2 linked regions of the Armatimonas rosea genome follow. The protein of the gene in region 1 interacts with the protein of each later gene in a pairwise test. Links are inferred from orthologs where the notes say so. Each region holds a gene or a part of one and is shown in the gene's direction. Other genes may lie near its edges. The genes, in order: nusG and rho.

Evidence for each region.
Region 2: the proteins of nusG (region 1) and rho interact in binary tests that used the Escherichia coli proteins (3 or more experiments, as listed by UniProt). The link is inferred for Armatimonas rosea from one-to-one orthologs.

What each region holds. Positions count from the first base shown.
Region 1 is NZ_JACHGW010000001.1:514,973-529,155, forward strand. The notes cover bases 3,973-6,925. They hold nusG (transcription termination/antitermination protein NusG), read left to right. Parts: upstream 3,973-5,160; coding sequence 5,161-5,691; downstream 5,692-6,925. Other genes in these bases: HNQ39_RS02245 (glutamate synthase small subunit), read left to right, coding at 3,973-4,087; HNQ39_RS02250 (RNA polymerase sigma factor), read left to right, coding at 4,171-4,668; secE (preprotein translocase subunit SecE), read left to right, coding at 4,894-5,139; rplK (50S ribosomal protein L11), read left to right, coding at 5,790-6,215; rplA (50S ribosomal protein L1), read left to right, coding at 6,227-6,925. Also shown: HNQ39_RS02230 (metallophosphoesterase), read right to left, coding at 1-236; HNQ39_RS02235 (CHAD domain-containing protein), read right to left, coding at 251-1,066; HNQ39_RS02240 (hypothetical protein), read left to right, coding at 1,312-2,562; more of HNQ39_RS02245, read left to right, coding at 2,639-3,972; more of rplA, read left to right, coding at 6,926-6,949; HNQ39_RS02275 (hypothetical protein), read right to left, coding at 7,000-7,602; HNQ39_RS02280 (hypothetical protein), read right to left, coding at 7,705-8,451; def (peptide deformylase), read left to right, coding at 8,578-9,141; fmt (methionyl-tRNA formyltransferase), read left to right, coding at 9,312-10,256; HNQ39_RS02295 (hypothetical protein), read left to right, coding at 10,366-11,298; HNQ39_RS02300 (decaprenyl-phosphate phosphoribosyltransferase), read left to right, coding at 11,311-12,255; HNQ39_RS02305 (carboxypeptidase M32), read left to right, coding at 12,284-13,804; HNQ39_RS02310 (amidohydrolase family protein), read left to right, coding at 13,808-14,183. UniProt on the Escherichia coli protein: Part of the processive rRNA transcription and antitermination complex (rrnTAC). The complex forms an RNA-chaperone ring around the RNA exit tunnel of RNA polymerase (RNAP).
Region 2 is NZ_JACHGW010000003.1:403,269-417,433, forward strand. Bases 6,029-8,963 are described here. They hold rho (transcription termination factor Rho), read left to right. Parts: upstream 6,029-6,620; coding sequence 6,621-8,306; downstream 8,307-8,963. Other genes in these bases: HNQ39_RS16915 (UDP-glucose dehydrogenase family protein), read left to right, coding at 6,029-6,317; HNQ39_RS16925 (bifunctional nuclease family protein), read left to right, coding at 8,308-8,787; HNQ39_RS16930 (PEP-CTERM sorting domain-containing protein), read right to left, coding at 8,862-8,963. Outside these bases: HNQ39_RS16895 (DUF4058 family protein), read left to right, coding at 1-578; HNQ39_RS16900 (mechanosensitive ion channel family protein), read right to left, coding at 565-1,425; prfA (peptide chain release factor 1), read right to left, coding at 1,426-2,490; HNQ39_RS16910 (hypothetical protein), read left to right, coding at 2,661-4,904; more of HNQ39_RS16915, read left to right, coding at 5,019-6,028; more of HNQ39_RS16930, read right to left, coding at 8,964-10,445; HNQ39_RS16935 (MFS transporter), read left to right, coding at 10,555-11,742; HNQ39_RS16940 (choice-of-anchor R domain-containing protein), read right to left, coding at 11,695-12,417; HNQ39_RS16945 (DinB family protein), read left to right, coding at 12,559-13,077; HNQ39_RS16950 (alginate lyase family protein), read right to left, coding at 13,061-14,165. UniProt on the Escherichia coli protein: Facilitates transcription termination by a mechanism that involves Rho binding to the nascent RNA, activation of Rho's RNA-dependent ATPase activity, and release of the mRNA from the DNA template.

The sequences.
Region 1 (14,183 bases):
GTGAGGTAGGCCGACGCCATGTCCTCGTGGTTGCCCCAGAGCAAGACCGTGCGCTCCGGTGCGGCATCGTACTCGGCCAGCAGGCGGTTCACCACCCCGCGTGAGTCCGGGCCACGGTCGATCGCATCGCCCAGAAAGACTGTCACGTCCTCCGGCCCCCGTGGGAGCGCCGCCAGGAGCGTGTCCAGCCGCGCGGCCATCCCATGAATATCGCCAATTGCCCAGACCGATGCCATGGCCTAGTATACGGTCAAAGCCCCTGAAGCGTCGGCAGAGCGGCTTCCCACTGCTCCCGGAACGCGAGGTAGGCCGCGCCGCGCTCGGTCTGGAAGCGCTGGCGCAGGGCGGTGAGGCTCGTGCGCTGGCTCCGGCTGGGGCGCAGGCGGCGCTTTTTCTCCTGGAGCAGGCTGCGGAGCCAGAGGCGCAGGATATCGAGGTCGTGGACCGTCCCCAGAATCGTTTGCAGCTCCGCGACCGTGGTCTTGAGGGCCTTTTGGGTCTCGGGGACGCGGCTGACGGTGAAGCGCAGGCGCTTGACGGCGATCCGCAGGTCGTGGAGCTCGGCGATATTTTTGGGGTCGCGGATGGGCGTGTCGAAGGCGAGGACGAGCTGTGCGGCGGTGTGGACCTCGGCGTGGGTGGCGGCGGGCTCGCTGTCGGGGGCGAGGGCGGGAACTCCTTGAACCTGCTCGGCGCACTTGAGCCAGTCACGGGCGGCATCGCGGCGGCAGACCCGCTTGAGCGCTTGCCGTCGCCGCTTTTGCAGGACCTTTCCCGCAAACGCCAGCCCGACGCGCTCTGGTTCCGTTGCGGTGAGTGCGGCCTGGGTCAAGAGCTCCTGCTGGGCATCCAGGTCCCGCACCGAGCCCAGCGCACGGGTGAGGGTCTTGGTGTTGTCGAGCAGGCGCAGGCGGAGCTTCTTGGGGAGAGCAGCCGTGGAGAGGGGAAGGACAACCCGCAGACGGCGCCCGGTGGTGCGGGCCTTCTTCAGCGCGACCGGATCGCCCTTCAGTGCCAGGGGCAGTGCGGCGGTCAGGCGCTCGATAAGTGTCGTGATGGGTTCCATAGCGCAGTGTACCGTGTGTGCCCGGACAACACAGAGGCCCGGACAGATTTGCCCGGACAACGAGTGTCCGGGCTTGAGAAGACGACGGCTGCCTTCGCAGCCAATCATACGAGGCGAAGCCAAACCAATACACTGGGCACGAAGGTGCCCGTAGCCCTTTTAAGCCCGAAGACTCGTTCTTCGGGCCTAAATCGTTCCTCGGCCGAGACCGTAACCAATCCACGCCGCTCTGCGTTATTCTCCCCATGAGTACAGACAAACGTTTTTCGACCTCCGAGCGCGCCTTGGTCGCCATCGGTGTTATCGTGCCGTCGCTGGTGCTGGCCGGGGTGGCGATCAATGCCCGCCTCAATGAGATCCCGCCGCTGGTCTTGCCCCAGCGCGTCATGCCGGTTCCCAATGCCCACGATACCCTGCGAGTCGCTAAGACGCAGGAGATTGGCAAGCAAGGCGAGGCGGAGACTGCCCCGCGGGAGGGCAAGTATGTCCAGCCGCTAGAGGACCGAAAGGCGCTCCTCGCCGCCAATGCGCGTGCGATTGCGACGGTTCGGGCGGCGCTGGAGCAGGAGTACCAGCAGCCCCTCACCTACGACATGACCCAGACCTTCCCCGAGTACGCCGAGGATCGGGAGCTGGCACGGATGCTCGCGTTTGCGTCGCACACCTACGCCGACCTGGGCAACTACCCCGAGGCCGCCCGCTGCGCCACCGATGCGATCGCGCTGGGCGTGAAGATTCCCCGCGGCAGCTCGCTGATCGGGATGCTGGTGGGAATCGCCTGCGAGGGGATCGGGCGCAAGGCGCTCGCCGATGTCGCTCCCAAGCTCGATGCCGCAACTCTCAAAGCCACGCTAGAGCGGCTGGATCGGCTCGATACCCGGCGTTGGCCACTGGCGGAGACATTTGAAGTGGAGCACCTGTGGAGCCAGAAAACCATCCGTGATCTGGCAAAGATGGGGCCTGGGGAGCTCGCCAAGAGCTTAGGGATGGATCCCACCAATGAGAACCGCTGGCTGAGCTGGCGGCTGATGCTCACGCCCAAGCGCTTGGCCGCAGATAACAATGACCGCTACTACGCCAAGCTCATCGCGATCGTCAAGCAGCCGTATCGAAAAGCCGTGGGCACGGCACGGGAGCCCCATGGGAGCGATCCGAATAGCGATCCGATCAATGAGATTCTGAAACCCGCTTTTTGGCAAACTCAGTTTGTCGTGGCACGCAACCGCACCGAGGCGAACCTGCTCCGGGCGCGCCTTACCTTCCAGCTTACCGGGAAGCCCGATCCACGTCTCACCGATCCGCTGGGACAAGATCAGCCGCTCAAGTGGAAAAAAGATGGTGGCAAGACCGTGTTCTACAGTGTGGGCCCGGATGGCGATGACGACGGCGGTCGTGCGGGCGTGCCCACGGAGCCCGGTCGGAGTAGCGTGGCGCGAGGGCGTGTCTTAAACATCGACGATGAGGGCGATCTGGTGGATGGGGTCAATACGTTCTAGTGGGTTGGGCTTGTGATAAAATGCCGTGCACTACGCTGGCACCGGCGCCACGAAAAGGGTTTTGTGGAGCAGGAAAATGGGTGACAGCAGAGCGTTTTTGAGTCTGACACGGGAAGCGCCGAAAAAGCGCGCCGTGGGGGAGCGGGTAAAGGACTGGTCGGAGGTCTACCTTCCGATGGCCCCGGAGAAGCTGCGCGCCCAGGCGTCCCGCTGCATGGACTGCGGCGTCCCGTTCTGTCACAGCGGCTGTCCCCTAGGAAACCTCATCCCGGACTGGAACGACCTGGTCTACCGCGGCCGCTGGCGCGAGGCGCTCACCGCACTCCACGCCACCAACAACTTCCCCGAGTTCACCGGCCGGCTCTGCCCCGCGCCCTGTGAGGATGCCTGCGTCCTGGCGATCAACGACAAGGCCGTGACCATCAAGACGGTTGAGCAGCGCATTATCGACCATGGCTTCGACGAGGGCTGGGTGGTCGCGGAGCCCCCGCAGAGCCGCACGGGCAAGCGGGTCGCCATTATCGGCAGTGGCCCGGCGGGGCTGGCGGCGGCGCAGCAGCTGAATCGTGCGGGGCACTGGGTGACGGTGTTCGAGCGCGACGACCGCCTCGGGGGGCTGATGCGCTACGGAATCCCGGACTTCAAGATGGACAAGGCCGTGCTCGACCGCCGCCTCGCCCAGCTGGAGGAAGAGGGGATTATCTTCTGCACCAACGCCACTGTCGGGGAGAACGTGACGGTCACCGAGCTGCGCCGGGACTTCGATGCGGTCCTGCTCTGCACGGGCGCGCTGGCGCCGCGCATCCTGGAGCTGCCCGGTGTCGAGCTAAATGGGGTGCACTACGCGATGGACTACCTCGTGCCCCAGAACAAGCGCAACGCCGGCGACGAAATCCCGGTGATCGATGCGGCGGGCAAGCACGTGGTGATTATCGGCGGCGGCGACACGGGCGCGGACTGCTACGGCACGGCGCTCCGGCAGGGCGCGGCCTCGGTGACCCAGTTCCAGATCCACCCCGAGCCGCCTCTCGACATGCCCGAGCTCAACCCCTGGTGGCCGCAGCCCGCGCACATCCTCAAGAACGGCCCCGCCCACGAGGAGGGCGGCGAGCGCGCCTGGGGCATCCACACGACCCACTTCGAGGGCGATGAGAACGGCAATGTCAAGTCCCTGCACGCGGTCCAGGTGGAGCGGATCGAGCGCGCGGAGGGTGGCCGCCGCGTGGTTGCCGTCCCCGGCTCCGAGACCGTCTTCCCCGCCGACCTGGTGCTGATCGCGATCGGCTACAACGGCCCGGAGCGCACGCTCCTGACGCAGTTTGGGCTGGAGCTCGACCAGCGCGGCAATGTCAAGACCGACGAGGACTACATGTCCGTCAATGTCCCCGCGGTCTTTGCCGCAGGCGACTCGCGCCGGGGCCAGAGCCTGATTGTCTGGGCCATCGCCGAGGGCCGCGAGGCCGCGCATGGCGTGGATCAGTACCTGATGGGGGTCTCCAAGCTGCCGCGCACGAGCGTGAAGTAGGTCTACAGACGGATACGCCCTCCGCAAAATCCACCCTGCGCCCGATGCGGGAACCTCGTGGTGTCGCCTAGAATAGAGACATCATGAGGACAGCGAGTTTTGAGAGTGCGGTCTTGCCCCACCGCGAGAACCTGATGCGCTTTGCACTGCACCTGACGCACGACACGGCAGATGCGCAGGACCTAGTGCAGGACACCCTGCTACGTGCCTACACCCGCTTTCACCAGCTGCGCACCCAGGACGCCACCCTGGCGTGGCTGCGCTGCATCCTGCGGAGCATCTTCCTCCATAAAATCCAGCGCAAGCGCCGCGACCGTGAGGGCACCTACGAGATCGCGGAGTGGGAGTCCACCCGTGAGTTTGTCGGCCCGGAGAAGCGCGCCATCGACGGTGTCGAGGCCACGACGGTCTTGGACGCTGTGCAGACCCTCCCGGCAGGCTACCGCGATGTCCTGCTGCTCACCCTCGCCGAGCTGAGCTACAACGAGATTGTCGAACGCACCGGCCTGCCCATGGCGACCGTCAAGGCCCGCATCCACCGCGCCCGCAAGATGGTACAAAAGCAGCTCGCGCTGGCGTAGGGGACATCATCCCCTAAGTCCCTCTTCCCGCGACGAAGGAGCCGCCCGGAGGGCACCCGGGGGAAGAGGGTCGCGCTCTAAGGCGCGGGGAGATGGCGCGAAGCGGCGACAGGGAACTCTTTTATCTGTTTGACAGGTACTAGAAAACGTGATAATCTGCACAGATGCAGGGCACCTTCACGGTACCCTGCTTTTTGTTGCCCGCAGGACACTAGGGAAGAAACAATGGCAAGCACAACCGCACAGCAACAAGCCGAGCCGAAGAAAAAGGCTCCTCGGCAGGGAGTTCAGGAGTACCTGAAGGGAGTCCAGCACGAGCTGAAGTCCCCCCAGACCCACTGGCCCAGCCGCCCCGAGATGATCAAGATGACCCAGATCGTCTTATTGCTCATTGCCGTAGTCGCGCTCTACTGCGGTGGACTCGACTCAATTTTGACGCAGCTCGCCGAGCGTGTGCTGCCGCATAAGTAGGAAGTTTTAAAGGACAGCACGATGCAGCGACACTGGTACGCGGTCCATACCTATTCGGGCCACGAGATGAAGGTCAAGATGACCATTGAGAAGCGCGCGGAGACAATGGGGCTCCGGCAGAAGCTTTTCCGCATCCTCGTGCCTACGGATACCGAGACCCGCAACCGCGGCGGTAAGAAGACAGAGTACAAGCGCAAGGTCTTTCCAGGCTACGTGCTGATCGACATGGTTCTGGACGACGACACCTGGTACCTCATCAAGAGCACCACGGGAGTCACCGGCTTTGTTTCGTCGGGAAACAAGCCCGTCCCGCTCCAGGACAAAGAGGTGCGCGATATCCTCGATGCCCTCGATCCCAACAACGCGGCCTCGCGGCCCAAGAAGATCTGGGAGAAGAACCAGGTGGTGCGGGTCAACTCCGGACCGTTTGCGGACTTCACCGGCAAGATCGAGGAGGTCAACGATCAAAAAGAGAAGGTCAAGGTCATGATCTCCCTCTTTGGTCGCGACACGCCGGTCGAGCTGGACTTCAACCAGATCGAAAAGATTTAGTTAGCCCCCCTTCCCCCATTCATGGGAGCGAGGGGGCTTGCTAAAGTAGGAGGCAGACCTCACTAAAAACCTGCCGCTAAAACTACGGAGAAGAAAAAATGGCTAAAAAAGTAGTGGGCGTCGTTAAGCTGGCGCTCAATGCAGGAAAAGCAACCCCTGCGCCTCCCGTTGGTCCGGCCCTTGGTGGGTACGGAATCAACATGATGGAGTTCATCAAGGGCTACAACGCGAAGACCGCCGACATGGTGGGCTCGATCGTCCCTGTCGTGATCACCATCTACGATGATCGCTCGTTTGTCTACGAGACCAAGACCCCGCCTGCCTCGGACCTGCTCAAGAAGGCAGCGGGCGTCCCCTCCGGTTCTGGCAAGCCCAACACCGTCAAGGTGGGCTCCATCACCAAGGGCCAGCTCAAGGAGATCGCGGAGAAGAAGCTCCCCGACCTCAACACCAATGATCTGGATGCCGCCATGCGGATTATCGAAGGCACAGCGCGCTCCATGGGCGTGACGATCACGGACTAACGGAGAAATCAATGCGAAAACAAGATCGAAAGCATATCGTCTCTGCGCGCTACAAGGCTGAGGTAGCCAAGGTCGACAAGGCCGCTGTCTACGAGCCGCTCGCCGCGCTTGAGCTGGTGAAGGCAACCTCCTCCACCAAGTTTGACTCGACCATCGATGTCGCCATCAACCTCGGGGTCGATCCTCGCCAGGGCGACCAGATGGTTCGTGGTACCACCGACCTGCCCCACGGCACGGGTAAGAGCCAGAAAGTGGCTGTCTTCGCCAAGGGGGCCAACGCCGAGGCCGCGACCGCTGCTGGAGCCGATGAAGTGGGTGCCGAGGAGCTGATCACCAAGATTCAGAACGGCTGGCGCGACTTCGACGTCCTCGTGGCCACCCCGGACATGATGCCCGCGGTCGGTAAGCTCGGTCGTCTGCTGGCGGCCCGCATGCCCAACCCCAAGTCTGGCACCGTGACCACGGATGTCGCCAAGGTTGTCACCGCGATCAAGAAGGCGACCCGCGTTGCCTACCGTGTGGACAAGGGCGGAATCATCCATGCCCCGATCGGCAAGGCCAGCTTCCCCGCCGAGCAGCTCCAGGAGAACCTGTCTGTCTTGGTCGGAACCCTGATCAAGGCCAAGCCCTCCAGCTCCAAGGGCCGCTACATCCAGAAGATCACCGTCTCCTCGTCGATGGGACCGGGGGTCAGTGTCGATGTGGCAGTCGCACAGCGCGGCGCCGACAAGTAGGCACCAAAAACCAAAAAGGCCCCCGGCGCAACCGCGCCGGGGGCCTTTTTTTAGTCGAAGCGAATCCCCAGCACGGTCAGCAAGAGCAAGAACGTGGTCAGCACCAAGGCCGCAACCGCTCCGATACTGGCTCCCGTGCGGGTCTTGCCGCCCAGGGTGCAGCTCAGGGCGATCAAGAGAGCAGGGATGCAGATATAGGTGGAGAGCATCGCGCCCCAGAGGATCGACTCTCGCCAGCCCATGCCACAGGTCGCGCTGACCAAGCAGAGAATCGCCACGAGGGCAAGCGCCGTGTTACGGGTCTGGGGGACCGCAAGGGCACACTCAGGGTCGGAGTGGCGCAGGGTGGTCGAGTAGAGAGGGAGCAGAAACAGCCCCGCTCCGCCTAAAAAGAGGCTTGTGGGTACAAGATAGGGGTTTGCGGTTGCGGCCCCAAGGGCGATGCTCGCCAATCCAAGCCCCGCCATCAGCTCACAGAGGCGGGCCTTCTCCCGCTGGGCGATGCCGCGCCCTAGCACATAGGCTCCTAGAATCGGTAGGAGATAGTCGCCCCAGTCGTAGTGGGGGGTCTCTCCAAAAAGTCGCCAGTGGATCAGCCCAACGACCAGTAGCATGGGCGGCAGTGCCCGGACAATCACAGTTCCTCGGTACATCTCGCGTCCTCCACTGCACAGGATAGCGGGAAAACGGGGGCAGTTGCAACAAAAAGCCCCGGAGAGCACGCTCTCCAGGGCTTTTTACAAGACGGGGCTAGGTTAGGCGGCGACCCGTAGCGGGGCTTCGTCGCTGCTCTCGTCCTCATCGTCCTCTAGGCCAAACGGCGAGAACGTGCTGTCGTCCTTGTCGCTGTCCTCTAGAGTGAGGCTGACAAGGGGCGTTGCGGCAGGAGCGGGCGCGGCGGTGGTGCTCTCCTCGTTGAAGAAGCTCAGGACGCTCTCTAGGCGGGTGGCCTCGGAGTCGCAGAGGTTGCGGATGCAGGCCTGCTTGTCCTGGGCGAGGGCGATCTCGTTCTCTTTTTCGGCGATCTTGCGCTGGAGCTCGGCGATCTCGCTCTCGGCAGCGGCGACTGTATCGTCGGTCTTCTTGCCCTGCGAGTCGGCGTACTGGTTGAGGGTCGTGCGCTTCTGGTCGGCATCGGCGACAATGCTGACACGGGTCGCTCCGATCGCGGTTCCCATCGCTCCCAGGGTCACCTGGACGGTCTGGCGCTTCATCTCCAGCGGCATGGCCGCGGGGAGCTGCTCTAGCATCGCGAGGGTCTGCTCTGCGGTGAAGGGGGCCGTGGGGACCTTGGCAAACTGGTAGATAGCCTGGAAGTCCAGAGTCTTATCGGCAGAGAGAGTGGGCGGCTCGGGGGCAACCAGGGGCTTTGGCGGCTCAACCGCGACGACAGGCGTGGGCGGAGCGGGTGCGGCCACGGGGGTAGCGGCAAGGCTAATCGGGGGAGCGACAGGCTCCAGAACATCGTCTTTTTTAGGTGTATTGCGTCCAAATAGCGACATGGTTTTCAATCCTTTGGGATGATCGTACACCGAGGATTATTGGCTCTTCCCTATCAAAATTACAGGGGTGAAAGAAAATAATTTTCGCCAGAGAGCGGGGCTCCACGTGATAAAATGGGGGCTTGTATGGCTTCTGAAAACCTCTCGGACCTGGCGGCAAAGTACAAGGATATTCCTTTTGATGATAGCCGCGTGGTCAAGTACAAAGAGACTCCTGGCTGGGAAGTGCTCCTCAAGACCGCTGCGGAGGTCAAGGTAGTGGACACGGAGCTGCGGGCTCTGATCGCGGAGATGGCCGATATCATGTACGCCGCGCACGGGGTGGGGCTGGCGGCTCCTCAGGTGGGGCAGAGCATTCGCCTGCTGGTCTACGATGCGGGAGCGGGGCTGAAGGTGCTCATCAATCCCCAGATCTCCAAGGCAAAGGGCGAGCAGTACGAGCCTGAGGAGGGCTGTCTCTCGATCCCTGGTCTGCGCGGTGTGGTCCGTCGCCCCAGCCAGATCTTTGTGCAGGCGCTCAATGGCAGCGGTCACCCCGTGCGCTTCAAGGCCCGTGATTTTGAGGCCCGGATTATCTGCCACGAGGTCGACCACCTCAATGGCATTCTCTTCACCGACCTCGCCGATCCCAAGACCCTCCACATGCTCACGCCCGAGGAGCAGGCCTCCGAGCGCGCTCCTGCCGAGTAGCATCTTAGATCGCCCCGGTTAGAGCGGGGCGTCAACGAGCGCTTCGCGCTGGGAAGGGCTTCGCCCATAAAATATTCGGGATGGCCGAAGGCCTTTGCGGCGGAGCTTGCGACGCCCGTTGACGCCCCGCTCTAACCGGGGCGATCTAATGGAGGGCGATAGAATTCAGCATGCGTGTTATCTTCTTTGGAACCTCTCCCTTTGCGGTGCCGACCCTGCAAGCGCTTCATGACAGTGCCCACACGGTTCTTGCCGTCGTGACCCAGCCGGATCGGCCGGCGGGGCGTGGGATGCAGCTGGCGGAGTCTGCGGTCAAGAAAGCGGCGCGCGCACTGGGCTACGAGACCGTCTTGCAGCCCGAGAGAGTGCGCCGCAAGCCCTTCCCCGAGGAGCTGGCGGCGCTGGAGCCGGATGCGCTGGTCGTGGTCAGCTTTGGGCAGATTATTCCGCAGCGGGTGCTGGATATCCCACGACACGGCGGCATCAATGTGCACGCCTCGCTCCTGCCTCGCTGGCGGGGTGCGGCTCCGATCCACCGTGCGATCATGGCGGGCGATACTGAGACCGGGGTCGCGACCATGCGGATGGAGGCGACTCTCGATACCGGGCCGGTCTTTCTAGAGGCGCGCCTTCCGATCACCCCTGATGATACGACGCTTCTCTTGGAGCCTCGCCTGGCGGAGGCGGGGGCGCTGCTCTTGGTGCAGACCTTGGATCGCCTTGAGCAGGAGCCTGGCTGGGAGCCGACGCCGCAGCGGGAGGAAGGCATGACCTACGCTACCATGCTCACCCGTGAGGACGGCTTTCTGGACCCGACTGCGGAGAGCGCGGCGCTCTTGGCCAATCGCGTCCGTGCTCTCACCCCTCGTCCGGCGGGCGTGCTCCTGCTGGTGGGGAAAGAAGTGAAGGTCTTGGAGGCGCAGGTCCTGCAGGGTGAGGAGCAAGATGTCCCGGGGACCGTGGTGGCGCTCACCAAGGCGGGGATAGAGCTGGCAACCCTCGCAGGGCGCCTGCGCCTTGTGACCGTGCAGCCGGTGGGCAAGCCCGTGATGGCGGCGGCGGCGTATGCGAATGGTGCGCGGCTCAGGCTCGGGGACCTCGCGAGCCGCCCATAAGATTTTTTCTACAAAGAAGGAATCGCCGTGCCGACGTTGTATAATAGGCTGGCATCCTTGTCAGTTGTGCTTACAGGATCAGTTGTGCCGAAAGGAATCGAGTTTGAAGATGCGTGTCCTTAGCCGCCGTCTCGTGCGCTTTACCGCCGCCGCCGTTGTGGGCGGCATGGCACTTGCTGCCGCTCTGGCTCAGGAGGGGGACGCTACCGTTGCGTTTACCCTGTTCAAAGGTGAGGAAAACTCGGTGACCCTGGGGAGCTGGGGTAGTGGCCGCGCCGAGGCCAGTCGGGGAGACAATGGGAAAGTGCTCATGGGCGACTACTCCATTAAAGTCACCACGCATGGCACCTACCAGGGTGGGCGAATCGACTTTGCCAAGCCCGTGGACCTGAGCGCAGCCCTTGCCAACCCCCGTTGCTACCTGCGCATGCGTGCCAGCTTCAATGCTACCCAGGAGGTTGTCGATCTCTCCGGGTTTGGACAGAAGAAGGCTGCGGCGGCATTCGAGCACATGCGCTTTCTTTTTATCATGGCCGATGGCTCCCAGTACGAGGTGGTTCGTCCCCTCGATATCCCGCCCAGTGAGGACCCGGACTCCTATGTTCCCGTGACCATGCCGCTCTTGGCCCTGAAGAAGGCGGCCAAGAAGCCTCTCTCGGGCAATGGCGCGCGGCTCGCCTCACTGGTGATCAGTGGGGATAAGTTCGACTCCTTCTACGTGGGGGAGATGGATATCCTGACCGACGACACCGAGATCAGTGTCGCGGATCTGGAGGACCAGATCGCCTTTGCGGACAACGAGACCACGTTTGTGGGAGACGCCGAGGGCGGTGCAAGCACCCTGAAGTTCTCCTGGGACTGGGACGCGAGCGATGGAATTCAGGAAGACGACACAGGACGCATCGTCAAGCATGTCTTCCCGGCACGTATCTTCCGTGGTGGTGAGCAGATTCACAAGACAGTCGTCACGCTGACGGTCTCCGATGTGGACGGGGTCAAGAAGCCCATGACAAAGACCCTGGCTCTTGAAATAGGACGTTAGCGTCTCTTCAGGATGGCTTCGTCCGAGACCCCAACACAGCCCCTCTCTTCCTCCCAACCAGGTCGGCTCCCGGCCTGGTTGGAGGCAATGCGACCCAAGCAGTGGGTCAAGAATGTCCTTCTCTTTGCAGGGCTTCTCTTCACACAAGACCAGCAGCACGCCCCCCTCCACTGGGTAAAGGCGATCGCAGCATTCTTCCTCTTTTGTTTCCTCTCCGGCCTGACCTACTATGTCAACGATCTCCTCGATGTTGAGGCGGATCGCCAGCACCCGAAAAAGCGCTTTCGACCGATCGCCTCAGGGCGTCTGCCTCTGGGCGTGGCTCGGGTTATGGCGGGACTGGGAATCCCTGCCCTCCTAGTCGCGGCCCGGCTCTTGGAGTACGACCTAAGCGGCTGGCCCGCCTGGAAGTTCTTTACGGCTGCCAGTCTCTATCTGGTTGTCACGCTTTGCTACTCTTTTGTTCTAAAGCATCTTGTGATTGTCGATGTCTTGGTCCTGGCATCCCTCTTTGTCATCCGTGCGGTCGCGGGGGCCTTTGTGATCAACGTCCCCATCTCCGAGTGGCTCCTGCTCTGCACGCTCCTGCTCGCGCTTTTCCTTGGGCTCTCCAAGCGCCGCGGTGAGCTGGTTGCCCTCGGGAGCGCCTCTCCGACACGAGCGATCCTCAAAGAGTACAGCCTGCCCATGCTGGAGCAGATGATCACCATTGTCGCCTCTGCCTGTGTGATGTCCTACACCCTCTACACGTTTTTTTCCAAGTCGCAGAACGGCCAGAGCCGCCCGTACTTGATGGCGACCATCCCCTTCGTGATCTACGGGCTCTTTCGCTACCTCTATCTCTCCCACAAAAAAGGCATGGGGGAGGCACCGGAGGCGACCCTGGTGGAGGACAAGGCGCTACTGGTCAATATCCTGCTCTGGGCACTGGTCGCCCTGATCGTCTTGCGCCTTTAGTCTCACGCTTCAGGTACAATGCCCCGATATGTCTGCTTACGAGAGTTTACTAGAACGTCTTTCTGAGCTGGGCCACCTAGGGCACGCGGCGGCGCTCCTCGGGTGGGACCAGCAGTGCTACATGCCCGCCGGTGGTGCCCTCGCACGGGCCAATGCCATGGGGGCGATGGGAAAGCTCCTGCACGAGCGCTTCACCGACGAAGCCACGGGGAGTCTGCTGGCGCAGGCCGAGGCCGAGGGGGCCGAAGAGGGCTCCGATAGAGCGCTCACCCTGCGGGCTGTACGCCGCGACTACGACAAGTCGGTCAAGCTTCCTACAGCGCTCGTGGCGAGCCTGGCACGGGAGACCGCTCTGGGCCACGAGGTCTGGGTGAAGGCGCGCCAGGACAACGACTTCGCCCACTTCTCCCCGACCCTGGAGAAGCTCCTGGATCTCTCCCGCCAGGTGGCCGATCACCTGGGGCACGGCGGGTGTCGCTACGATGCCCTCCTCGATCAGTACGAGCCCGGGGCGACCACCGAGCAAGTGGCGACAGTCTTTGCGGAGGTGCGCGATGGCCTCCTCCCGCTGATGGAGATCATCCGTGAGGGCGAGCAGGTCGATAACTCGTGCCTCAAGCGCGGCTTTGATGAGGCAAACCAGCTTGCCTTTACTGAGTATGTCGCCAAGAAGCTGGGCTTTGACTTCAACCACGGGCGCCAAGACAAGGCGGTCCATCCGTTCTGTCAGGGCCTGCACCGCACCGATGTTCGGATCACGACCCGGGTGGAGACCAACTGGCTGCCCTGTGCGCTCATGGGGACGATCCACGAGGCGGGCCATGGGATGTACGAGCAGGGCTTCGATCCCAAGGACGACGATACCCCGCTCTCGGGGGCGGCGAGCTTGGCGTTCCATGAGTCCCAGTCGCGGCTCTGGGAGAATGTGATTGGGCGCTCACGGACCTTCTGGAATGTCTTCTACCCGGGGCTCCAGCGCTACTTCCCCGGGGTCCTCTCTGATATCGACATCCACCAGTTCTACCGCGCGATCAACCATGTCGAGCCGTCGCTGGTGCGCGTTGAGGCCGATGAGGTGACCTACTGCCTGCACATCTTCCTACGCTTCGAGCTGGAGCAGGAGCTCGTGGCGGGAACCCTGGCGGTGAAGGACCTCCCCGATGCCTGGAACGCCAAGATGCAGAGCTACCTGGGGATTACCCCGCCCAGCGACTCTCTGGGCTGCCTCCAGGATGTCCACTGGTCCGGGGGGATGTTTGGCTACTTCCCGACCTATGCACTGGGGACCATGCTCTCCGCGCAGCTCTTTGAGAAGGCGCTGACGAGCCAGCCTGGCCTGGAGGGGGCTCTCACCCGAGGCGACTACGCGCCGCTCTTGGAGTGGCTCCGCGAGAATGTGCATCGTCCGGGGCGGCGCTACCTGCCCGGCGAGCTGACCGAGCGCATCTGTGGAGAGCCGCTCTCCGCCAAGCCCTTTATCCGCTACCTGCACAATAAGTACCGTGAGATCTACTTTGCCGAGCGCCGTCAGCGCAAGCGTATTTTATAGACAATGAAGATTATTGATACCCACCAGCACCTCTGGGACCGGGCGCGCTTCGACTTGCCCTGGCTGGAGACCGCGACCGAGCCCCTGAGCAAGAGCCACACGCCCGAGGACTACGCGCGTGCGACCGCCGGGCTGGGGATTGCGGCGACGATCTACATGGAGGTCGATGTTCGCCCCGACCAGCGGGAGGCGGAGGCGCGCTATGTCCTGGGGCTGTGCGACGATCCCCAGAACCCGATGGTGGGCGCGGTGGTGGGTGGTGACCCGGCGGCGAGCGATTTTTACGGCTATCTCGACAAGATCGCGCACCCGCACCTCAAGGGGGTGCGGCAGGTGCTCCATGGTGGGCTACCGCAGGGCTACTGCCTCCAGCCGGCGT
Region 2 (14,165 bases), on another replicon or contig:
CTGCTCCCAATCTCCCTGGTGCTTCCGGTGCGGTGTTAACGGCGACAATGCCGTATGAGATTGTTGAAGAAGCCGACGAAGTACGGGAGCCTTTTGTCAAAGTGATCTCGACCAACGCACAACGCACGGTGGTGACAGTGATTGAGGTACTCAGTCCGATCAATAAGACAGGGGCGGGGCGGGAGCAGTACCGCAAAAAACAGCTGGAGATTTTGGAAAGTGCCGCCCACTTGCTAGAGATTGATCTCTTGCGTGGGGGCCAGCACACCGTTGCGGTGGAGCAACGAAGCCTCACCGCGCAGTACCGAGGGTTCTGGGACTATATCGTCTGTCTCCACCGGGCGGGAGTGGGGAACCGCTTTACCTGCTGGCCGGTGGGGCTGTTTGACCCGTTGCCGACGATCTTTGTCCCACTCACTGTGGGGAGCCCTGAGCTTACTCTCGATCTCGGGGCACTTTTTTCCCGCTGCTATGACGAAGGTCCGTTTCGGCGCACGGTAGACTACTCGCAAGTGCCCACACCGCGTTTGAAGCCTTCCGAGGCACAGTGGGCAGCGGAGTGGCTTAAGCAAGAGTGATCTTTGCGGCGAGGAGCGCATCCCGCAGAGTGGCGCGTAGGTGCGGCAGGAGCTGGGCGGGGCGCTGGCCTTTGGGGGCCTTGAAGGTGATCTTGAGCGTCGTCTTGGCGGCGTCGGCGAGGGTGACTCCCTCGACACGCGGCGGCTCGGGGAGGTTTTGCTGGGCGAGAGTCTCTTCGATCAGTTTGGTCACGGCGGCGATATCCTCCGCGGCGGCCACCGAGAGCTCGAAGCTCGCCCCCACCAGCCCGCGGCTGTGGTTGCAGACCGAGGCGATGTCGCCGTTGGAGAGAATATAGAGCTTGCCGTCGTCGTCACGGATGCGCGTGATCCGCATCCCCAGCTCCTCCACCACCCCTGTCACGGCCCCGATGGTCACGTAGTCCCCGGCCACGTACTGGTCCTCTAGGAGCAGAAAGTAGCCGGTGATAACATCCTTGACCAGCTTCTGGGCTCCGAAGCCAAAGGCCAGTCCGGCCACACTGGCGGTGCCAATAATCGGAGCGACATTGATGCCCAGCAGGCTCAGTGCGGAGACAATAAAGACAAAGGCCAGCACGAAGTGGAGCGTGTGCTGGAGGATGGTGGCGAGGCTCCGTACCCGCGCCGCCTGGTGCTCCGTGGCCGCCTTGTTCGCCAGCTGCTCGCCCACGCGCCGCACCCCCCGCTTCAGGAGCCAGCGCAGGCCGATATAGAGCCCGATCAGCAGGACAAACTCTAGAAGGAACAGGACGATCTGACGGTAGGCGAGCCGCTCCAGCCCCGTGAGCTCGGAGAGCTCTTCGACAACGCCGCGTGTGGAGACAGGCGGCTTAGGAGTGGGGCTGGGAGCGGGGGTGGGCTGCATCTACGCGATCCCACCCTCACCAAGCTTATCGGCCTGGTCGATACTCACGAGAGAGTCGATAATGTTCTGGATGTCGCCGTCCATGACATTGTTGAGCCCATGAATGGTCAGCCCGATCCGGTGGTCTGTCAGACGGTCCTGGGGGAAGTTGTAGGTGCGAATCTTATCCGAGCGGTCCCCCGAGCCCACTTGCAGGCGCCGGTTCTGGGTGACAGAGGCCAGCAGCTTCTCCAGCTCGCGCTCGTAGAGGCGGGCACGGAGCACGCGCATGGCCTGCTCGCGGTTCTGGAGCTGGCTGCGCTGGTCCTGACAGGCGACCACGATCCCGGAGGGGATATGGGTGATGCGCACCGCGGTCTCGTTCTTCTGAACATTCTGGCCGCCCGCGCCGCCCGAGAGGTAGTAGTCCATCTTGAGGTCCTTGGGGTCGATATTGACCTCGACATCGTCCACTTCCGGCATCACCGCGACCGTCGCCGTGGACGTGTGAATGCGCCCGCCGGACTCGGTGACCGGGACGCGCTGCACGCGATGGACACCGCCCTCGAACTTGAGCTGCGAGAACGCGCCCTCGGCCTGGATCGAGAGCTGGGCATCTTTGACCCCGCCGATTCCCGTCTCCTGGCAGGCGATCAGCTCGCTCTTCCAGCCGCGCCGCTCCGCCCAGCGCATGTACATCCGCAGGATCTGCCCGCAGAAAAGCTCGGCTTCGTCGCCACCCGTGCCCGGACGGAACTCCATAATGACGTTTTTATCGTCGGCGGGGTCCTTGGGCAGGAGCATGAGGCGCAGCTCTTTCTCCAGCGGGGTCACCTGTGGCTTGAGCTCTTCCAGCTCTAGCTGCGCCAGCTCCTTCATCTCCGGGTCGCCCAGCATCTCCTCCGCATCGGCGATTCCCTGCACAACTGCTTTATAGCGGCGGAAGGTCTCGACCAGCGGGGTGAGCGCCGTGTGCTCGCGCGCCACGGGGGCGTAGCGCTTGGGGTCCGACGCTACCGTGGGGTCCATCATCTGATGGTTCAGCTCTTCGTAGCGTTTCTCAACATCAAGTAGTTTTTCAAACATGGTTTTTCCAGAATCAAAAAGACAGCAAAAAGCAGCCGCAAGACACGTGCAAGACTGCAAAAGGGGGAGACGTGAGGTGATGCAGGTGCCCCGGGGGGCTAGAGGGGGAGTGGCCAGAGGCTGGCATGAAGGAAGGTGTGCATCGTAGAATCCAACAGGATTGTACCATAATGCCACAAAAACCGATCCAAACCCTCGCCGATGCCCTTGCCTTCCTGCACTGGGACCCCCGACGCCACGGCGCGCTGCTCTGTATCGCCCCGGAGAAAACGCCGCTTCTGCTCCCAAGCCCCTCCCGGGAAATTCTGGGGGCTCTCGGTGCCTACGAGGCTTGGCTGAAGCAGCAGACGCTCCTTGCGCAGCAAAAGCTGGGCATGCCGCCGCCCGGTGGCTGGATGCCCCAGGAGCTGGTTGCGGCATTTGGGCGTGGCCTGCGCCGCTTTGGCAGTGTCACTGCGCTGGGGCCAGCGGAGCGCGTGGGCTACAGCCGCAACCCCGCCCCGCCGCGCTTCGATGCCTCGGCCAGCACGTTTCTAGAGACCGTCACCGAGGCGCAGTGGCAGCAGCTCTGTGGCGGTGGGCTTGCCGTGGCGCAGTGTACAGCCGCTCAGCGTGCGCTGGTGCTGGGGCTCCTGCCCGAGTCGACGCTGATTCGGGATGCATCGTTTCAGGGCATGATCCCGCTCGATGGCCCACGACGCTCTCAGCTCATGCTCTCCTTGGGGCTGGTGGCGATTGTGCAGGGGCCGCCTATCGGGCCCTTTGGTTTTACGCTCTTGGGAAGCGGGTTTAACTTTCCTCTCAAACCACAAGTGCCCCCCCTGGGGCAAGAGCTCTTGCAGAGGCTTCCGAACCGCGGGGGAGTGGGGCAGCTCAACCCACGGGCGCTCTCCGGGCAGGTCGCGCTGGAGGGGGAGAAGGTGACGGTCGCGCTGCTTCTGGAGCGGGCGACCCAGGCCAGTGGCGTCCTGGTACGCGCCGATGCACGGGTTGCCAAGCTCCCGGTGTGGAGCCAGGGCACGACACTGGCCACGGGCGAGCTGCTCGAGGCGCTGTGCTTCGCCCTCGCGGGAGTTTTTCGCAAGACCGACGAGGGCTTTTTGCTGGTGGAGGAGCTTGCCCCGCTTCAGGTCCGCCGCGCCCGTGTCGCTGAGTGGCATGCCAGTGCGGAAGCCGTACATCCGCGCGAGACACAGGCCTTCGCTGAGCGCTTTGATGCACTCTTGAGCGTGCCCTTTGCTACGGGAGCAGTGTTTGCCCTGACAGACTCCCAGCGCCGCCAGTACCGTGCGGCGCACCAGGAGGGTAAGGAGCTCCGGCTGGGCTACTCGGAGCTGACTGCAAGCCAACAGGTGGTGGTGGATGCGGAGCATAAAAAACTCCAGACTGCCTTTCAAGCGGCCCAGCGGCAACCCGCGGTAGCGGTCACGCTTGATAAGGTGACTGTCTCCCTGAGCCTCCAGCTCCAGGCCCGTGTCCCCGATGCACCGACGTTCTACGTGGGCGATATCGACTTGAGTGAAACGCGACGCCTCCGTGTGTCCGTCAAGGGCCGGCCCGTGCTCGTGCGTGTGGGCGACAAAGACAAAGACGAGCTGAAGGCACTCCTGCAAGCGGCGCAAGAGGCGGGCGCGGCGGCGGTCTGGCTGGAGGCGAGCCCGGAGCTGCTGGAGGTCGCGCTGGCGGAGAGGCGCTTGCCGATCTGGGCGTGCGTCCCCGTGTTGCGCAGCAACGACGGCACCCCGGCGCGCAATAGCCTGGGCGAGACCTGGCGTGCGCTCTGCCGCCGTCGGTTCCGCCGCGACGAGCTAGACTGGCTGGACCCTGGTGTCGAGAGCAACCTGGCGGTGGCACGGGCAACGATCGAGCGCTTCCGCCTGCCACAGGTCGCGGGGCTGGTCTTGACCGAGACCGTGCCACCGGGGTTCCGGGAAGAGGTCTCGGACTGCCACACGGAGGAGCTGGGCTACACGCCGGAGCGCTGTCGTGCCTTTCGCCAGAAAAACGGGGTCGAGCCCGCCGATGTGATTGTCTCCTACGGCAGGACATTCCCCAGTGAGTCCGACCGACGCCTCTTCCCGCCCGCCCACGACCTGGCGCAGACCTGGCTGGGGGAGCGCGAGGACGATGCAGATCGCTTTTTGACCCGTCTCCAGCAGGCGCTTCTGAAGGAGCAGCCCACCCTGAGTGTCTGGTGGGGGGGAAGTAGTACGTGGGTGGTGTGCTGGAAAGCAAAGCAGCCCATCCCGCTTCTCTACCCCTACTACGACCCAACCCCCGCGAAAGAGTACGAGACGCAGTGGGTGGTGGCACCGGAAAAATTTACGGAAAAGACGCCGTCAACGGCGACGGTCGATCTTCGGACGCTCTCTGTGTCGGCGCTTCTGGCTGGATTTCGACAGGGGGTATTTTAAAGTGCCTTTTATAAATTAAATAATGAATTAGATTGCCTGAAGTTGCCGATTGTGTCACGGGTTTTGGGTTGAAATGGGCTTTTAGTGGGTAGAATCCCCGCTGGAAAAGAAATTATGAATATTTGTGTTATTGGTACAGGCTATGTCGGACTTGTCACTGGGGTGATCTTTGCGGACCTGGGAAATGAGGTCATCTGTGTGGACAAGCTGGAAGCGAAAGTGGAGCAGCTCAACCGCGGTGAGATGCCAATCTACGAGCCCGGGCTTGAGGAGCTGGTACAGCGCAACGCGGAAGAGGGGCGCCTCACCTTCACCACAGACTTGGATGGCGCGGTGCGCAAGTCCGAGATTATCTACATCTGTGTGGGCACCCCGCCGCGTGAGGACGGCTCCACCGACATGAGCCAGGTCGAGGGTGCGGCGCGTGGGATCGCGGCGGCGATGGACCGCTACAAGGTGATCGTCAATAAGTCCACGGTCCCGGTGGGCACGGGCAGCTTTGTGCGCGAGGTGATCGAGACCAACCGCCGCCGCAATGTGGATTTCGACGTGGTCTCCAACCCGGAGTTCCTGCGCGAGGGCTCGGCGATTCAGGACGCGCTCAACCCGGACCGCATCGTCATTGGTGCCCCCAACCAGATTGTCGCGCTCAAGGTGCTGGAGCTCTACGCCCCGCTGGAGCGCCCGATGATCATCACCGATGTCGCCAGCGCTGAGCTGATTAAGTACGCGTCGAACGCGTTCTTGGCCGTCAAGATCAGCTTCGCCAACTCCATCGCCAATATCTGCGAGGCCGTGAACGCCGATGTGATCCAGGTGATGAAGGGGGTCGGGCAGGACCGCCGCATCGGCCCCGCCTTCCTCAACGCCGGCCTTGGCTACGGCGGAAGCTGCTTCCCTAAGGACTCGTCGAGCCTGCTCCACACCGCGCAGAGTGTCGGCTACGACTTCCCGATCCTAGAGGCGACCATCAAGACCAACGATGAGCAGCCCAAGCGCTTTATCAAGAAGATCGAGAAGGAGCTGGGCGGCTTCAAGGGCAAGAAGATCGCGCTGCTCGGGCTGGCCTTCAAGGCCAACACCGACGACATGCGCGATGCGAAGTCCCTCGATGTGATTGCGGCGGTGCTCGCGGGCGATGGCGAGATTGTCGCCTTTGACCCGATTGCGATGGAGAACTGCAAGAAGATCTTCCCGCAGATTACCTACGCCAAGAGCGCCTTCGATGCCGCGGAGGGGGCCGATGCCGCGGTGGTTGTCACCGAGTGGAACGAGTTCAAGCAGATCAACCTGGAGAAGCTCAAGGCTGCAATGAAGGGGAGCCATGTCTTCGATGGCCGCAACCTCTACGACCCCGAGAAGATGCGGCGTGCGGGCTTTGTCTACCACGGAATCGGCCGCACGAGTAAGTAGCGCTTTCGCGCTCGGAGTGACCCTCTTCCTCATTTCCGCTCCGCGGAGGAAGAGGGTTTTTTATTGGCCAGAGTGGATTCCCTTGCATTAGGGCTCTACGGAGCACAAGTACCCCTCTCAGGAGGGCCAAAGCTCTCGTTATTTGTATTTGCAACCGAAATAAAAGGCGTGATATAGTGGTTAGGAAGCAACCTCAAGGTTTGTGGTCTGCTTCAATTCAACTCTCCCCGGCGAGCCTTTTTCCCCACACTATTTTGTGTTTCGTCGTGCTCTCGCCGACCGCTTCGTTTTCGGAAAGTCCTCATGCCAAGACGTCGTTTGACAACGCCCCCCGACCCGGATGGGGTCGATACAACCTCTGCTCCTGCTAGCGTGGAGAGTGCCCCTGAGGCGACCACCACGCCCTCTACTCCGACACTACTCCCAACCCCTCCCCCTGAAATGATTGCTGCGGCAGAGTCGCTGCTGGGTGACGCCGCGCTTCCTCCTCCCGCCCCCCCCTCGCGTCGCCGCCGCCTCCTCCAGACGAGCGCTCCGCCGCCGCTGACCCAGCAAGAGGCCTTAGAGCTTGTCGCCGATCTGCCTGAGCGTGTCGCGGAGCCCCTGCCACCGCCTGCCCGCATCGAGCGCCAAGACCGCAACGACCGCAACGAGCGTCCTGATCGTGGCGACCGCCCCGAGCGCCGGGATCGTCCTGGCCATAGCATGCGCCCCGCTCGCGGCAACGCGGCGAGTCCGGGGAACTCCTACAACAACCCGCCTCGGCGTGGCAATGTGGGGCCTGCTCTGGGAGCGGGAGCCGATCTCCGTGACCTGGAAGAGGCCTCGCTCAATGGTGAGGAGCCGCTCAGCGGTGAGGGGGTCCTGGAGATCAATAGCGAGGGCTACGGCTTTTTGCGCCGCCAGAACCTCGCCGCCAGCAACGACGATATCTATGTGGCGCAGGCACAGATCAAGCGCTTTGGCCTCAAGACGGGCGACCAGGTGCTAGGGTTTGTCCGCCCTCCCAAGGACTCGGAGAAGTACTTCGGGCTCCTGCGGGTGGAGAAGATCAATGGCTTCGACCCGGATGTCGCCCGGATGCGCCCCAACTTCGATGAGCTGGTGCCGATCTTCCCGGAGTCCCGGATCGTGCTGGAGCTGGACCCCAAGACCCTCTCGATGCGCTTTATGGACCTGGTCTCCCCGATTGGCAAGGGCCAGCGCGGGCTGATTGTCGCGCCGCCCAAGGCCGGTAAGACCATCCTGCTCAAGCAGATCGCCAACTCGATTGCTATCAACCACCCGGACATTCACCTGATGGTGCTCCTGGTGGACGAGCGCCCGGAAGAGGTGACCGACATGCGGCGCTCGGTGCGAGGAGAGGTGATCGCCTCGCCCTTTGATGAGCTACCCGACAACCACATGCGTGTCGCCGATCTCTGCCTGGAGCGGGCCAAGCGCCTCGTGGAGGTGGGTAAAGATGTCGTGATCCTCCTAGACTCCATCACCCGCTTTGCCCGCGCGTCGAACCTGACCGTGAACCCGTCGGGGCGAACCCTCCAGGGCGGTCTGGACCCCGCCGCGATCTACCGTCCTAAGCGCTTCTTTGGCGCGGCTCGCAACATCGAGCACGGCGGCTCGCTCACCATTATCGCCACGGCGCTGGTGGAGACCGGCTCGCGCATGGACGATATCATCTTCGAGGAATTTAAGGGCACGGGCAATATGGAGCTGCGCCTGGACCGCTCGCTGGCGGAGCAGCGGCTCTACCCGGCGATCGACATCAAGCTCTCCGGCACCCGCCGCGACGAGCTCCTCTACCCGGCCGACGACCTGCGCAAGATCTGGCAGGTGCACCGCATCCTGGCCAACTTGGGGACCAAAGAGGCCACCGAGCTCCTGCTGGACCGCCTCGATAAGACACGCTCGAACCGCGAGTTCCTCTCCGCGATCGGGGGGACCGCACCCGCGGCGACCAATAAGTCGGAAGCAAACAAGTCGGAGTAGTATGTCTAGCCCGTTTGACGAGACCAGTGAGGACGAGAACCGGAAGCCGCGCTCGCTCGACGAGAAAGAGGTGACGGTTCTCGGGCTCTGGGAGACCCGTGAGGCGGCGCAGGCGGACGGACCGATCGAGGAGGTCGCGCTGGTGCTCCGCGATGGCCGAGGGCGCCGGCTCTCGGTGCATATCGGGCCGTTTGAGAGCATGGCGATCCACAATGCCCTCCAGAAAGTCGCGCCCGAGCGGCCCCTGACCCACGATCTGCTCCGCAATCTGATCGAGAAGCTCGGGGGAAGGCTGAGTCGTGTCGTGATCGACGATCTCTGGCAGGGAACGTACTATGCCAAGCTTCACATCGAGCGCGAGAAAGCACCCGCTCTGGAGATCGACTGTCGCCCCTCGGATGCCATTGCGCTTGCGCTACGCTTCCGCGCCCCAATCTCCGTTGCGGAGCACGTGCTCGTGGAGGCGGCGGAGTCCGAGTAGGCACCACGACGGAGATGTGCAAGAGCCCGAGGACACGTGCCTCGGGCTCTTTTTTGCGTTGGGCTCTTGCTTTTTTAGTGCTTGCGGCGGCGCAGAACCACGAGCCCCAGCACGGCGAGCGCGAGGGTGCCTGGCTCGGGAGCGCTCGTGCCACTGAGGGCTCCGACTGCATAGAGCGTGGCATTGTTGATCGCGTAGACCTTGCCATCCGCGCCAATCAGGGTCGGGGTGTAGGCCTCGCCGATGCCCGCGGTGAGCGTGATGACCTCCGTGAAGGTATTGGAGTCGAGCGACCAGCGGTAGAGCTTGCCGTCCTCGCTATTGGCCAGGACGCTGTTGCTGAAGGGATCGAAGACCGCTGTGTTGATACACCACTCGCGCACCCGGGGGAGAACGGGGTCGGGGGTCTGGCCGGCGATCGTGAGGATCTCTTTCATCACAATCGTGTTGGTGCGGGTGTCCAAGAAGGTATCGTTGGGATCGAGGATCGCCAGGCGGTTGTTGCCGACCCCGTAGTCGTTGTACTTGGTCATCAGCAGGTACGACGATGTCCCGGTGTAGGACTTAACATTCTTGGCGGGAATCACGGTCGCGGTATCGTCCCAGCCAAACGCACCCGCCGCGCCGGAGGGAGTGAGGTCGCCGTTGAACTGGAGCATCCACCCGCGCGACGAAGCAAAGGGGCGCTCTAGGACTCCGATATAGACCTTTCCATCCGGCCCCACCATGGGCGAGGCCGTGCCATCGTCGCTGATCCAGGCATCGTTGAGCGGGTTCTGGGCATCCTTGAGCCGCACCGTGGCGGTAGGGGCCAGGGTCGTGGTGTTCATCGAGACAAGATAGCCCGCCGGGAGCGTGTCGGCGTTGCGCATCACCGCATAGACCTTCGAGCCATCGTTGCTGATGGCGAGGGCTGCGTTCATGGCGATCTCGGTGGCATTGCCCCCGGTCGCCGCAGACGCCGACATCAGGCTCACCTGTCCTCCCGGGGTGACCTTTGCGATACCGCTGGAGAGCGTGGCCCCACCCTCCAGGGTGAGAAAGGCACTGACACGGTAGCCGAAGTACACATTCCCCTGAGAGTCCGAGGTCAGCGGGGTGCAGATCTTGAGCCCGGAGTCAAAGGCCGCTTTATTGGCCGCGTAGTGGGCGTCCCCGACAATCGAGATCCGTGTGGCCGCGCTGGGGGCGTTGGAGTCGAGGTTGCTCTGGTAGAGGACCGTTCCGCCGCCGCCCGCCATGTACATGCGGCCTGTCGAGGTCAGGGTGGGGGCGTAGCTGGGGACCCAGCCGTGGCCCGGAAGGGAGTAGTCCGTGGAGGAGGTCCACATCAGCGCACCATTGGCCCCGTTGCGCGCCTCGACCTTGAAGCCATCGTTTGCACCGGTCTTCACGGGGATGATCACCGTGTTGTTGTTGGTCACGAGCGGAGAGCCATAGTGGACCAGCAGGCTCGTCCCTGAGTACTGGGGGTTCAGGTCCACCGGGGTGCTCCAGACAATCTGCTGGAGCGACTGGGAGGCGACAGTCGAGAGGGCGGTGTGCTGGGCATTGCCGGCGTAGCCGCTCCACACCTGCGCGTGCGCTCCCCGCGGAAGCAGGAGCGCCCCCGTCGAGAGAGCGATGAGACACGAGAGTTTTAATCTTGATGAGATCATGCGAATAAGCTTTCTGATTCACTGCCAGAGTTACAGGGACGTTCACCAGGTGGGAAGAAAACTCCTGCCTCGGGGTTTTGAGGTATCATACGCCGGCCTCGAACACCTCATGCAAACCACACCACGCTCCCTGCTCGCCGCGCTTTGTTGCGTCGCCATGCTCCTCTACTCTGTCTATCTCGGCGCGGTGGGGGTGCTCCTGCCCTACCTCGGGAGAGCGTTCTCGCTGGGGGAGGAGGCGCAGGGAAGGCTCTTTCCGGCCAACTTTGCGGGCTTTGTGGTGGGGGTGCTCCTGTGTGGCTACCTCTCGGACCGCTGGGGGCGCAAGGCGGTTTTGCTGATCGGGCTGGCGGTCTATGCGGGCGGGCTGAGCCTCTTTGGGAGCGCGGGGAGCTATCCGCTGGCGCTGGCCGCGGCCTTGCTCGTGGGAGCGGGGAGTGGGGCGATGGAGGTGGTCGCCAATGCGCTGGCCGCCGATCTCTACCCCGAGAGGCGTGCGTTTCTGCTCAATGCGCTCCAAGTTGCCTTTGGGGTGGGAGCCGCCGTCGCCCCGACCCTCTGCCGCTACTTGCTCACCCACGGCACCGACTGGCGCTGGCTCTACTTCGGGCTGGCGGCGATCAATGGGGTGGTCTTTGTGGTCCTGAGCCTCTGTCGCCTGCCGCAGAGCGCCGCCCCCGAGGCGCTGGAGCTGGCGGCGCTACGGGCGGTCCTGCAGAAGCCGAGCTTTGCGACTCTGTGCGTGATGCAGGCGCTCTATGTGGGGGCGGAGGTGAGCTTCTTCTCCTGGCTCCCGACCTACTTTGAGAAGCAGCTCACCGGGGGCGTGGCCTGGATGGCGGGGGTGGGAACCCTGTTCTGGATCACGATGACGATCGGGCGGTTTGCGCTGGGGGGGCTCCTGGGGCGGTTTCCACTGATGCGGCTCAATGCGCTCGCGGCGGGGGGCGGGGTGGTCTTTGCCGCGCTGGCCCTGCTCTGGCACACCCCGCTCCCGGTCTTGGTCTGTGTGGCGCTGGCGGGGCTGTTCTTTGCGGGTATCTTCAGCCTGGTGCTGGCCGAGGCCGGAGAGCGCTTCCCGAGTGTGGCGGGCACGGCCTTTGGTGGTGTCGTGGCGGCGGGCGGACTGGGCGGTGCGGTGATTCCGTGGGTTGTTGGTGCCTTGGCGGCGGGCGGGCTGGGCTGGCAAGGGGCACTGGCGCTCGTGCCCCTCACACTAACGGGAACTCTGGTACTGAGCCTCGTCCTGCTACGCACGCCGCCGTCGGGCCAGTACCAGAGTCCCGCCGAGCGCTAGAAACGCAACGGAGGTGGGCTCAGGAGCGGCAGTCGTTGCGTGTGCCGCGAGCTGGATTGTCAGGCCGTTGGGGAGGATCGAGCCGGTCCAGCTGGTGCGGTTGTTCTCACTAAAGCGGTAGCCCTCCAGGATCACATCGCCCGCCCCCGCCCCGGTGGCGCTGGGAAGGACACTCCCGGTCGAGATGTCCCAGCGCACGACATTCTGAAAGTTGGTCCCCCCCGCGTTGTAGGCCTCGGAGGTCAGGACAAACCAGTAGGTCGTGCTGGGGACCAAGGTGACAATGCCGGCGGTGGTGAAGGTGAGGAGCGTCGCAGGGGGCGCACTTGCCCCGATCAGCTGGGAGCCAAAGGCACCGCCCGGGACAAGCGTGCTGGAGGGGTTGCCCGCGCTATTGGTGTAGATTCCGCCGGTGATGGTATGGGCGGCACCGTCCTCGTTCTCCGCGGCGATCTGGAGTGAGGTGAAGTCAAAGGTCCCCGAGGCACTGGTGGTGATCCCATAGGCTTTCCAGTACCGGTCGGCGAGGACTCCGGCGGAGTTTCCCAAGACAGTCCCCTGCACGTTGGCAGTGGCGGGGTTATTGGAGATCGTCACCTGCGCATGGGCAGGCAGCCAGAGCGCACTGAGGAGAAGCACGCCACAGAGTCGAAGAGAGGCAGTCAGGTTCGTCATGCCTCCAGTATGGCGCTCGCACGGGGACGGAGCTGGGGACAAATGCGGGGGTATTTAGGGGACAAGAGCCCCCGGATGGCGACCGAAAGATTTTTCTGCCGTGTCGAAGGAATTTTAAAGGAGGATGGCAAACTTATGTTTATGAAGAGTGTTGCCCACTACGCCCATCTCTACGACTACGAGCGCTCTGCCAATGCACAGATGCTTACGATGCTGGAGTCTGTCCCGGAAGCCGGCCGCACGGACCCGCGTTTCCAGCGTGCGGTGACGATCGCCGCGCACTTGGCGGCCTGCCGGGAGAACTGGCTGACCTGGATGGCGGGGGAGGACCGGCCTATCGGGCTGTGGTTTGAGCGCGATGCTACCCTGGAGTCGCTGCGCCCGCGCTTTGCCGTGCTGGAGCAGCGCTGGGCAGACTATCTCGCCGCCCTCCCCGACGATCAGCTCCAGGCGACCTTTTCCTTTACAGAGGGCGACGGTAATACCTACCGCGTGCTCCGTGAGGGGCAGCTCATCCAGCTCGATGGCCATGCCTGCTACCACCGCGGCCAGGTCGTGTTGCTGGTCGATCTACTCGGCGGGGAGACCGTGGACACGGACTATATCGACTGGATCTACCCGCGTGATCCGCGCTATGGGGTGGTTACGGCAGGGGAATAAAGAGCCGGTCGCGGAGGGTGTCCCAGGTCTTGGCCCCGAGGGCCTGGGCACGCTTCGCGTAGGCGGGCTCGTTGAAGGCCCTGCTGGCGCGCAAGAGAGGGAGCACGAGCTTGCTGCCCTCGACCTTGTGAGTGGGGTCGTTCTCATGCGGCCAGGGCTTGCTCCCCTCGGCGAAGGGGAGGAGGTACTCCAGCGCGCCCCGGAGGCTCCGGCCATCGGCGGTCTTGTAGCTCCAGAGGTCCACCCCCACTTGCTGGGCGTAGTCGGCGAGGGCGCACATGGCGGTGAGGTTGAAGGTGCTGTAGCCCCAGCTATCGGCACGCTCCAGCTCACGGGGCATCGTCCCATCGGGCTGAATCTGCTCGGCAATGCGCTTGGTCTTGAACTCCTCCGCGATCTTACGGGCATCGTCGGGCTTGCCCAAGTAGAGCGCCAGCGCCGTGGCCTGCACATCCCACCAGCAGCCGTGGTTGTTGCCCGCCTTCTTCTCCGCTACCCCGATCTTGCTGGTGGTCAGCCAGGTGTAGTAATCCGCAAGCCAGGCACGCATGGCTTTTTGGTCATCGGCGCTCCACTCAGGCGACTTGTCGAGGAGCTCTAAGCACAGCAGCAGCGTCGTCAGGTCGCGCCACTCGATCACGCCCTCCTTGCGCCCCAGCACCCCGCCGGGGATCGCCTGCCCGTTGTCGAGGTGGGGGAGCATGCGGGTCTTGGGATCGAGAAACCAGGTCCTCAGGAGTAGCGCGGCGTGCTTCAGATAGCCGGGGTTGCTCTTGAAAGAGTCGGCGAGGATCAGGGTGCAGGCCGCACGCTTGATCGCGCCAGCGTTGTTCTCATCGCCCATGGCCACCTGCGCCGCGTTGCGCTTGCCGTCTTTGCGGATAAACGGGAGGCCGTCGGGCTTTTCTGGGTTGGGCCAGAAGTAGGGGGCGTAGCTAACATACGCATGGGGATCGACTCCCACGAGCCCCTGCTTCTTATCCAGCACCGAGAGTGGCTTCTGCTCCAAAGCCTTCGTGGCATCGTCGAGCAGGCGCTGGAGCACGGGCTGGAGCGCACTGGTCGGGCTGGCGAGGCTGGCCTTGGCG